2 regions of the Apilactobacillus pseudapinorum genome follow, and region 1 is predicted to be linked to the other one. Evidence: a T-box and tRNA genes for the amino acid it is inferred to sense, from the RefSeq annotation. Region 1 holds a T-box; the other holds one or more tRNA genes.
The links. A T-box is a leader RNA that pairs with one kind of tRNA and senses whether it is charged. The one in region 1 lies ahead of asnS (asparagine--tRNA ligase), so its partner is inferred to be a tRNA-Asn.

Region 1 (4,482 bases):
CGTAACTATAATGGCCATTAAACCATCGATTACATTTAAAGACTTAATAAATGTAATTGCCGGACTATATAATTTTCTCGACTTAGTTAATCCAATAATTGATGAAATGATTTTAATGAAACCAAGTGTGGCAATTGCTAACATTACGTTTTTAGCGTATACCTGTGGATCTATATTGAGATATAAATACAGGCAAATCAATACAAATGAGATTCCTAAAACAATATAAGTTATGGCACCCCTTAATAAATATCTCAAATCTTGTTTTTCAGTATATTTATGTAATCTTTCCTTAGTGTATACGTGTAAGAAAATAACCCTCGTAATAAACATGATTCCATAATAAATACCAAACACTAATACCCATGTTGATGAAATAATTATTGCTAATACGATTTTAATAATGGATATAACAAAACTTTCAATTGTATTTCCAACTGAAAATAATGCATGTCGATCTGCACTCTCTTTTACATACTTAGATAAAAAATTGAATTTACATAGTTTCTTTGCCATCTTTACGCTCCCAGAAGAATTATTAATAGAATAACTAATTCCAAATAATTAGTAAATAAAAAAGCCGTTTTTCAACGACTTTAATCAACAGATAAAATGATTTTACCAATATTTTCTTTATTTCTCATACATGCTAAAGCATCTCTAGATTCACTTAACTTAAAATGATTGCCAACTTTTAAATCAATTTGATTATCATTTAATAGTGGTAATACATCTTTGCTAAATGATGAAATTAAGTCAGCCTTATATTGATTGGAACGTGTTGATAATAATGTTCCCTCTACGCTAACTCGTTTACCAATGATATCCATGATGTTCATGCTTTCAACAACGCTTCCACCTAAGTTACCAACTAGTACTAGTTTTCCTTCAAACGCTAGAGAAGCAATGTTTTGTTGATAATAGCTGGCACCAATGAAATCAATGATTAAATCCACCCCACGATTATCGGTTGCCTTTTGGACTTCTTCAACGAAATCTTGACTAATGTAGTCAATGGCTACATCAGCACCATAATTCAAACAGATTCCGGTTTTCTTACTACTAGAAGTTGTAATTACTTGGGCATTGGTTAACTTTTTAACCAGTTGAATTGCTGCGGTACCAACTCCACTAGCTCCAGCGTGAATTAATACAGATTGATTGTCTTTTAAATTACCAATGGTAAATAGTGTTTGATAAGCGGTTAAATAACTTTCTGGAATCGTGGCAGCTACATCATATTCAATCTTATCAGGAACTAACATAATTCTTTCTTGGTTAACTGCGACATACTCAGCATATCCACCATTATCCAAAAGTGTCATTACACGTTGTCCTTTATGGTAGTCAGTAGATTTGCTTTCGACAATTTCTCCAGCAACTTCTAATCCTGGAATTGTATCGTCAGACTTCACTTTTTGATCCGCCCATAATAAATCAACATGGTTAACACCAACGGCATGAATTTTTATTAATACTTGGCCATCTAATAGTTTTGGTGTTTGCACATCTACCAATGAGTTTTCATTTTTTACGCTCGCTATTGTTACTGCTTTCATCTTGGCACCTACTTTAATGGACCGTCGATAAATTGAGCGATTCCATTACCAAAGCTCCAATCAGTATCAGTATTGGTAGTCAAATTAATCATTAAATCTGATTTTTTCAATCCAATCGTTTGTTCCAGTTTTTCAGCTAAATCATGGTAGAACTTTAATTTTTGTTCTTCGGTACGTGGTCTAGTAGTTAAACTGAAAACAACCACATCATTAGTTCTTTCAATTCCCAAACCAGTATCTAAAATATTCATTTCAAAATCTTCATGTTGGGTCAAAATTTGGTAACGATCACCTTCTGGTGCACCGAAACAAGCTAACATTACTTCGTAAGAAACTTGCATTAATTGTTTTAAGTACTCTTTATCGTGTCCTTTAATTACATCAATTCTCATTAATGGCATTATCTTCACTCCTTTAGACTAATGTGCTAATTATCCACTAGTACAGTTGCAAAATCAAACAAATTGCTTTTACGTTAATTGATAACTTTATATTGTATTTAACACTTAAATAGTGGTAATATTTAAGTGTTAAATAGTTAATATGAAACTGTAAATACGGATAAGTAATTAGTATTACCTTTTAGCGAGTTAAGGACAGTGAAAGCTTAACAGCACTAATATTAATGAATAACACCTATTTGTTTTTATTCTGAATCTTCAGTAGGAATAAACGCGTTCAAAGCGTTATTTGATTTGAGTGGCCTATTAAAGGCACTTTAGGTGGTACCGCGGAACTTCCGTCCTATGTTTAGGATGGGAGTTTTTTTATTTATCTCGTATTTATAATATGGAAAGGCGTGAATTTTTATGCAACAACTTAGTGTTAAAGATTTATACACTAAAGACATTGAAGATAACACTGTCGTTGCTCTTGAAGGTTCAATCAAAACCATTCGCGGTTCAAAAAACATTAGTTTTATTGAATTAAACGATGGTTCTTGCTTCAAGAGTGCTCAAGTAATCGTTAAAAAGAGTAACGAAAACTTCGAAACAATTAGCAAATTACCAATTGCTTCTACTATCATTGTTGAAGGTGCATTTGTTAAAACTCCAGATGCTCCACAACCATTTGAAGTCCATGGTGACAAAGTTGAACTAGTTGGTAAATCAGATTTAGATTACCCTCTACAAAAGAAAAAACAAACTTATGAATTCTTACGTACTATTGCACATTTACGTCCACGTACTAATACTTTCTACTCAGTATTTAGAATTCGTTCACTAGCTTCATTTGCCGTTCATGAATATCTACAACACCAAGATTTTGTTTACGTAAACACTCCAATCATCACAAGTAGTGATACTGAAGGTGCCGGTGAAATGTTCAGAGTTACTACAATGGACATGAACAACCTACCTAAAGATGATCAAGGTAATGTTGATAACTCAAAAGATTTCTTCAAGACTGAAACTAACCTAACAGTTAGTGGTCAACTTCCTGAAGAAGCATTTACAATGGCATTCAAGAACGTATATACTTTCGGTCCTACTTTTAGAGCTGAAAACTCACATACTCCTCGTCATGCTTCAGAATTCTGGATGATTGAACCTGATATGGCATACACTCGTCTTCCAGGTATGATGGATGTTGCTGAAGGTCTTCTAAAATACGTTATCAACTACGTATTAGAACATGCTCAAGACGAACTAGCTTTCTTAGATGAAAACGTTAAACCTGGTTTAATTGAAAAACTAAAGAAAACTGCTAGCGAAGACTTTGCTCGTGTTACTTATACTGATGCCGTTAAGATTCTACAAGATGCAGATACTGAATTTAAAGTACCTGTTGAATGGGGAATTGATTTACAATCTGAACATGAAAGATACTTGTGTGAAGAAGTATACAAACGCCCTACTTTCTTAACTGACTACCCACGTGATATCAAAGCATTCTACATGCGTGATAATGACGATGGTAAGACTGTTGCTGCAGCCGACTGTTTAGTACCAGGTATTGGTGAAATCGTTGGTGGTAGTGAACGTGAAGAAAGATATGATGTCTTAAACGACAAGATTAAAGAATTTAACCTAAATCCAGAAGAATATGACTGGTACCAAGATCTTAGAAAATATGGTGAAATCAAACATTCCGGTTTCGGAATTGGTTTCGAACGTTTAGTTATGTACGTAACTGGAATGGAAAACATCAGAGATGTTATCCCATTCCCACGTGAACCAGGTAGCGCTAAGTTTTAATCAAAAAAGCATTCGTAATGAATGCTTTTTTTACTAAGGAGAATTTAAACATGAAAAAATTGGCCTTATTTTAGGCAGTAATCTCCCTAGTCGTATCTGTCCCGAAATAGGCAATTGGGTACATAACAATTTAGATTCATCAGATTATGAAACTGAAGTACTAGATTTAAGCCAAATCAATCTGCCCTTTTTAGACGAGACAGAAATACCTGCTAAACAACAATATCAAAAAGATCATTCTAAGGAATGGTCGCAAAAAATCAAATCTTTGGATGCCGTTATTTTCCTTTATCCACAATATAACTGGGGATATCCTGCCGTTCTTAAGAATGCTATTGATTATCTAGCCAGTGAATGGCGTGATAAGAAAGTTTCATTTATCTCATATGGTAGTCATGGTGGACTACAAGCTCAAATCGCGCTTGACCTAGTTGCAGTCGGTTTAAAGATGGCTAAACTATCCACCAATCCATTGATTAACATCAATGCTGATATTTTCACCGATGATCATCAACTTATTAGTGGACAACTGGATAGACAAAAATATAAAATCGCATTACTTAAAACAGAACTTGAATCAATTATTTAACAAAAAAGCAAGCTGAATTATTCAGCTTGCTTTTTTATGTTGCCATCAGGGTCAATATCAAAGGTGCCTAAATCTCCATCCAATCCCTTTTGGATGTCAGATTTAGAGATACCTTGAATTGTGAAGATGTTTTTTT
Region 2 (4,482 bases), on a different contig from region 1:
GTACCTTCTAGGTATAATTCCATACCACATGATAAAAATGAGATGAAATCTCCTCTTTCATACCATTGAATTTCTGCTTCTGGGTTTTCTAAAAGCATTCCACGAACGGCTTCGTATCCACCGTGTGAAGAACCGACTACGATAACTTTCATTAGTGTGGCCTCCTAATAATTTTTATATAATATTTCTATAATTTAACTTTGTGATATTTATCACATTACTTTACAACCAATATTTTACCTTTTGCCCGATTATTTAGCAAGCAATATTTACAAAATACTAAAACTTTTTTAATCTTTTCACACAATAAATTAAAATCACTTTCTTCATATAATAATATTCCTATTAATTCTAGAAATTGATTTTTATACTTCCCTTAAAAAGAATGTTTTATTCCGATAAATATGATCAGTTATCTACTTTTATCACAAACTTTTTAATAGAAATGTTAAGGATTGATATAAATGTTTAAATATTGATTAAGTTTCCCACGATTAATTGTTACGCACCCAAAATGCTAGTAAAATTGGTTATAGATAATAATTGAAAGGGAGTTAAGCTCATTGAAATACGGGTTTATTAAAACTGCATTAGTTACAGCGGCAGGTGCTGCCTTAATGAAGGTATCTAAAAAAAGCATTGATATTAGAAAAGCTAACAGTGAAATCTATAGACCCTCTCGTGATTTCTTTGTTGATGGCAACCTTAACGGTAAAAAAATTGTTTTCTTAGGTTCATCTGTAACTGCTGGGTTAGCTTCTAAAGGTGTTTCTTTTGTTGACTTCTTACGCGTTGAACATGGCGTTCACGCAATTAAAGAAGCCGTTAGCGGAACTACTTTAGCGGATATTAATGACAATTCTTACGTAAGTCGAATGAAAAAGAATTTGAGCCAAGACGCTCACTATGACTTATTCACCTGCCAACTATCTACTAACGATCAAAGAAATGGTATCGACATAGGCAACATCAGTAAGTCATATGACCCTAATGACTTCGATACCCAAACTACAATCGGCGCAATCGAATACATCGCTGCGACTGTCCAAGAAGAATGGGATTGCCCATTAGTCTTCTATACTTGTTTGAGAAAACCAGAACCTGGTTACGAATTTCTAAGAGATAAATTATTCGAACTACAAAAGAAATGGCACTTCGCAATTATTGATATTTGGAACAATAAGACTTTAAAGAAAATGAACGAAGAAAATCCTAGCTTCATGTTAGATGATACTCACCCTACATGTGCTGGATATCGTTATGGTTGGACTCCTATTTTCGTAAAAGAATTAGATCAAATGATAGAATAACCAAAAAATATGTCGACGATAAACCTTAATATAAAGGTGTTTTGTCAACATATTTTTATTTTTATTAAAATTTGATGAAAAAAGGTTGTATTTTTTTAATAATAGTGTATTATTATAGTCAATGACAAAGACATAGCATCAAGTTACATTTTTACCAAATTAACCCTCAAACGTTGATTTGGTAGCACATATTAACTGCATAATTTTTATGTTATTAGTTTTATAAGAAAAATGACTACTCACATTTTTCTCTCATTTTTGCTCCGTGGTTCAATGGTAGAATAGCGCACTGTTAATGCGATGGTTGCTGGTTCGAGTCCAGCCGGAGCAGTTGAGTGATTATTCACTCAACATAATTAGAGATGTTAACGATACGGTATCTTTCTAATTGCAGGAACTGATATTCAACCCCTTTTCAATAGAAAATCAGTTCGAATTATTAACACCCCTTTATTTATTGCTCTATGGTTCAATGGTAGAATAGCGCACTGTTAATGCGATGGTTGCTGGTTCGAGTCCAGCTAGAGCAGTTGGGAGAAATCCCAAGTTAGCTTTATCCCAATGTTAACTAATAAAGCAAATTGCTTTTCCATATTTTTATTCATAATTATCTATAATTCCACATAACAAAAGAACTTAGCTATCCCGCTAAGTTCTTTTGTTTTTTACTGAGCTAAATTTTTGGCATTAAAAAAGCATGGCTCATTGCCATGCTTTTAATTTGCTTATTATTTATTGAATGCATCAGCAGGGATCCATCCAACCACGCCTCCGCTATATACGGATGTAGCTTCATAGTAAGTCTTGCCGTTGTACTTAGATTGAGCAACAATCGCGAATTGTTTGCCTTGGTAATTAATAGTGTTATCAACTGGTAATGTTGCCTGATTATCACCATAAATTGAATCCATTGCATTAGCAGCAATTGTCATAACCTTAGTATCCATCTTTTGGATGGCAGGAGTACTACTTGATGAAGTATTTGTTGATGTAGTTGTAGTAGTAGTTGGAGCTGATGGTTGTGATTGAACTTGAGTAGTTGGTGTTGAATTAGTGGAGTTATTTGCTTTTACAATCACATCCCCGATAAACCAACTTTGATCTTGTCTCATTTTACTTGCATCAACCTTTTTATTTAAGGCTGCAGAATAATAACGATCAGTGTATTGCCATAAAACATGACTAACTGAAGGTTCATGTCTGGTATAAGCAGCTAACCAGTAACCATCGTATGAACTAAGTGCTGATTTAGCGTAAGTCTTCATGAAACTTTGGTAAGAATAGAATAAAATCTTTTTGTTACCAACTAATGGACGTAGGGTTTGCACCCATTTTAAGGTAGCAGCTCTTGCTGTGCTACGACCTAAATGAGTAGACTCGAAGTCATTTACATAAAACTTAGCATTTGGTGCTCTGTAATATAAATCACGAGCTTCTCTAGCAGCACTAGCATTTGATGTATATCTACTATATGAATATACTCCATATGGAACACCATATTTTTCTAACATCGCTTTATTATGATTAAAAGTCTTATCATAATGTCTTGTACCATATTGAACTCTTAAAATAACAAATGGTACTTCGTTACTTAACTTCTTGGCTTTGTTGTCGCTTAATTTTCCTTGCCATTCTGACAAATCGTAAACATTATCAGTGCTTGCTGCGTGCGCTGTAGCATAGCTACCCATTGCAACGACGGCTCCTGATAGTCCGATTGAAGTGATCAACATCATCAATATTGATTTAAACTTAATCAATATACCACACTCCTATTTCTAACTGGTTATATACCTGCAGTATAACTGCCAAATATTTCAAGAATGATATAGGAATATTACAAATTATGACAATTTAACCTTTTCTTAAGGATTTAATGACAAAATGCAACACTTTTACTCATTTTGATGATTGTTTATATCAAAATCATCCCTATAATAGTCATTACAAATAAAATAATTATGAATAAGGAGTGAAAAACATGTCATTCTTAGAATTAAAAAATATCGAAAAATCATACTACCTTGGCAAAGATGAATTTAAAGTTTTAAAAGGAATCGATTTATCTTTTGAAAAAGGTGAAATGGTATCCATCTTAGGAGAATCTGGTGGAGGTAAATCCACTTTAATGAACATTATCGGTGGTTTAGATAGTAAATACTCTGGTGATGTTTTACTAAATGGTGAATCGTTAAGACATGATACTGACAAACAACTAGACGAATACCGTCGTAAAACCATTGGATTCATTTTCCAAAGTTTCAACTTAATTAGTCACTTAACTATTTTGGATAACGTATTAGTACCACTAGAAATGACTAATCTTTCAAAGAAAGAACAAGTTGCTCGTGCAAAGGAACTATTAGCTAAAGTGGGTCTAGAAGATCACATGAACAAATTCCCCAACCAGTTATCTGGTGGTCAAAAACAACGTGTATCAATCGCCCGTGCTTTAGCTGGCGATCCAGAAATGTTAATCGCAGATGAACCAACTGGTGCATTGGATCCAGAAAACACAACTGAAATCCTACAAATCTTAGACAACATCGCTAAAGAAGGTAAATTAGTTTTAACTGTTACCCACTCTGAAAAAGTTGCTGATTACGGAACTCGTGTTGTTCACATGACTGACGGTAAAATTGACGAAGATCGTACTCTTCGTGAAAAATATGCTGAAAGCAAAGAAGAAACTCTAGAATCAAAGACACTATCATTCAAGTCAATTGTTAAGATGACCTGGGATAACATTAAGTACAACTCCAAGCGAAACCTTTTAATCATCTTTGGTGGTTTAATCGGGATTTTCTCAGTGGTCTTCATGTTAGGGCTAGGTAATGGGATTCGCGGTTACATTAATCACGAAATTTACTCACAAGTAAATCCTAACAGTATTCAAATTTCTCACAAAAACACAAATGATCATTCATCATTTAAAGATGTTGATGTAAGCCGTTTATCAGACGTCAAAGGTGTTAAATCTGTCGACAAAGCATACGCTTCAAGCGGTGTCCAAGTTAAAGATGGTAAAAAGTCAGCGCAAGTTGCATACATGACTTCAAGCATTGCTACTATTAACACTGACAACATCAAACGAGGAACTACTCCTAAAGATGGTGAAATTTTAATCACTAAAACTACTGCTAAGTCGTTCAATAAAAACAACCCTTACGCA

Region 2: it encodes a tRNA-Asn, which carries the amino acid that the T-box ahead of asnS (asparagine--tRNA ligase) is inferred to sense. The anticodon was not compared.

Annotation. Positions count from the first base shown of each region.
Region 1 covers NZ_BAABVU010000005.1:30,187-34,668, reverse strand. The annotation lists gene ABWU86_RS00195 (hypothetical protein) at 1-516, opposite strand, end outside; gene ABWU86_RS00190 (NAD(P)H-quinone oxidoreductase) at 597-1,559, opposite strand; gene ABWU86_RS00185 (tautomerase family protein) at 1,568-1,960, opposite strand; T-box leader at 2,102-2,309, shown strand; gene asnS (asparagine--tRNA ligase) at 2,369-3,757, shown strand; gene ABWU86_RS00175 (NADPH-dependent FMN reductase) at 3,816-4,346, shown strand; gene ABWU86_RS00170 (hypothetical protein) at 4,364-4,482, opposite strand, start outside.
Region 2 covers NZ_BAABVU010000018.1:40,999-45,480, reverse strand. The annotation lists gene ABWU86_RS03440 (FAD-dependent oxidoreductase) at 1-152, opposite strand, end outside; gene ABWU86_RS03435 (SGNH/GDSL hydrolase family protein) at 564-1,310, shown strand; tRNA gene ABWU86_RS03430 (tRNA-Asn) at 1,570-1,641, shown strand; tRNA gene ABWU86_RS03425 (tRNA-Asn) at 1,769-1,840, shown strand; gene ABWU86_RS03420 (GH25 family lysozyme) at 2,039-3,070, opposite strand; gene ABWU86_RS03415 (ABC transporter ATP-binding protein/permease) at 3,292-4,482, shown strand, end outside.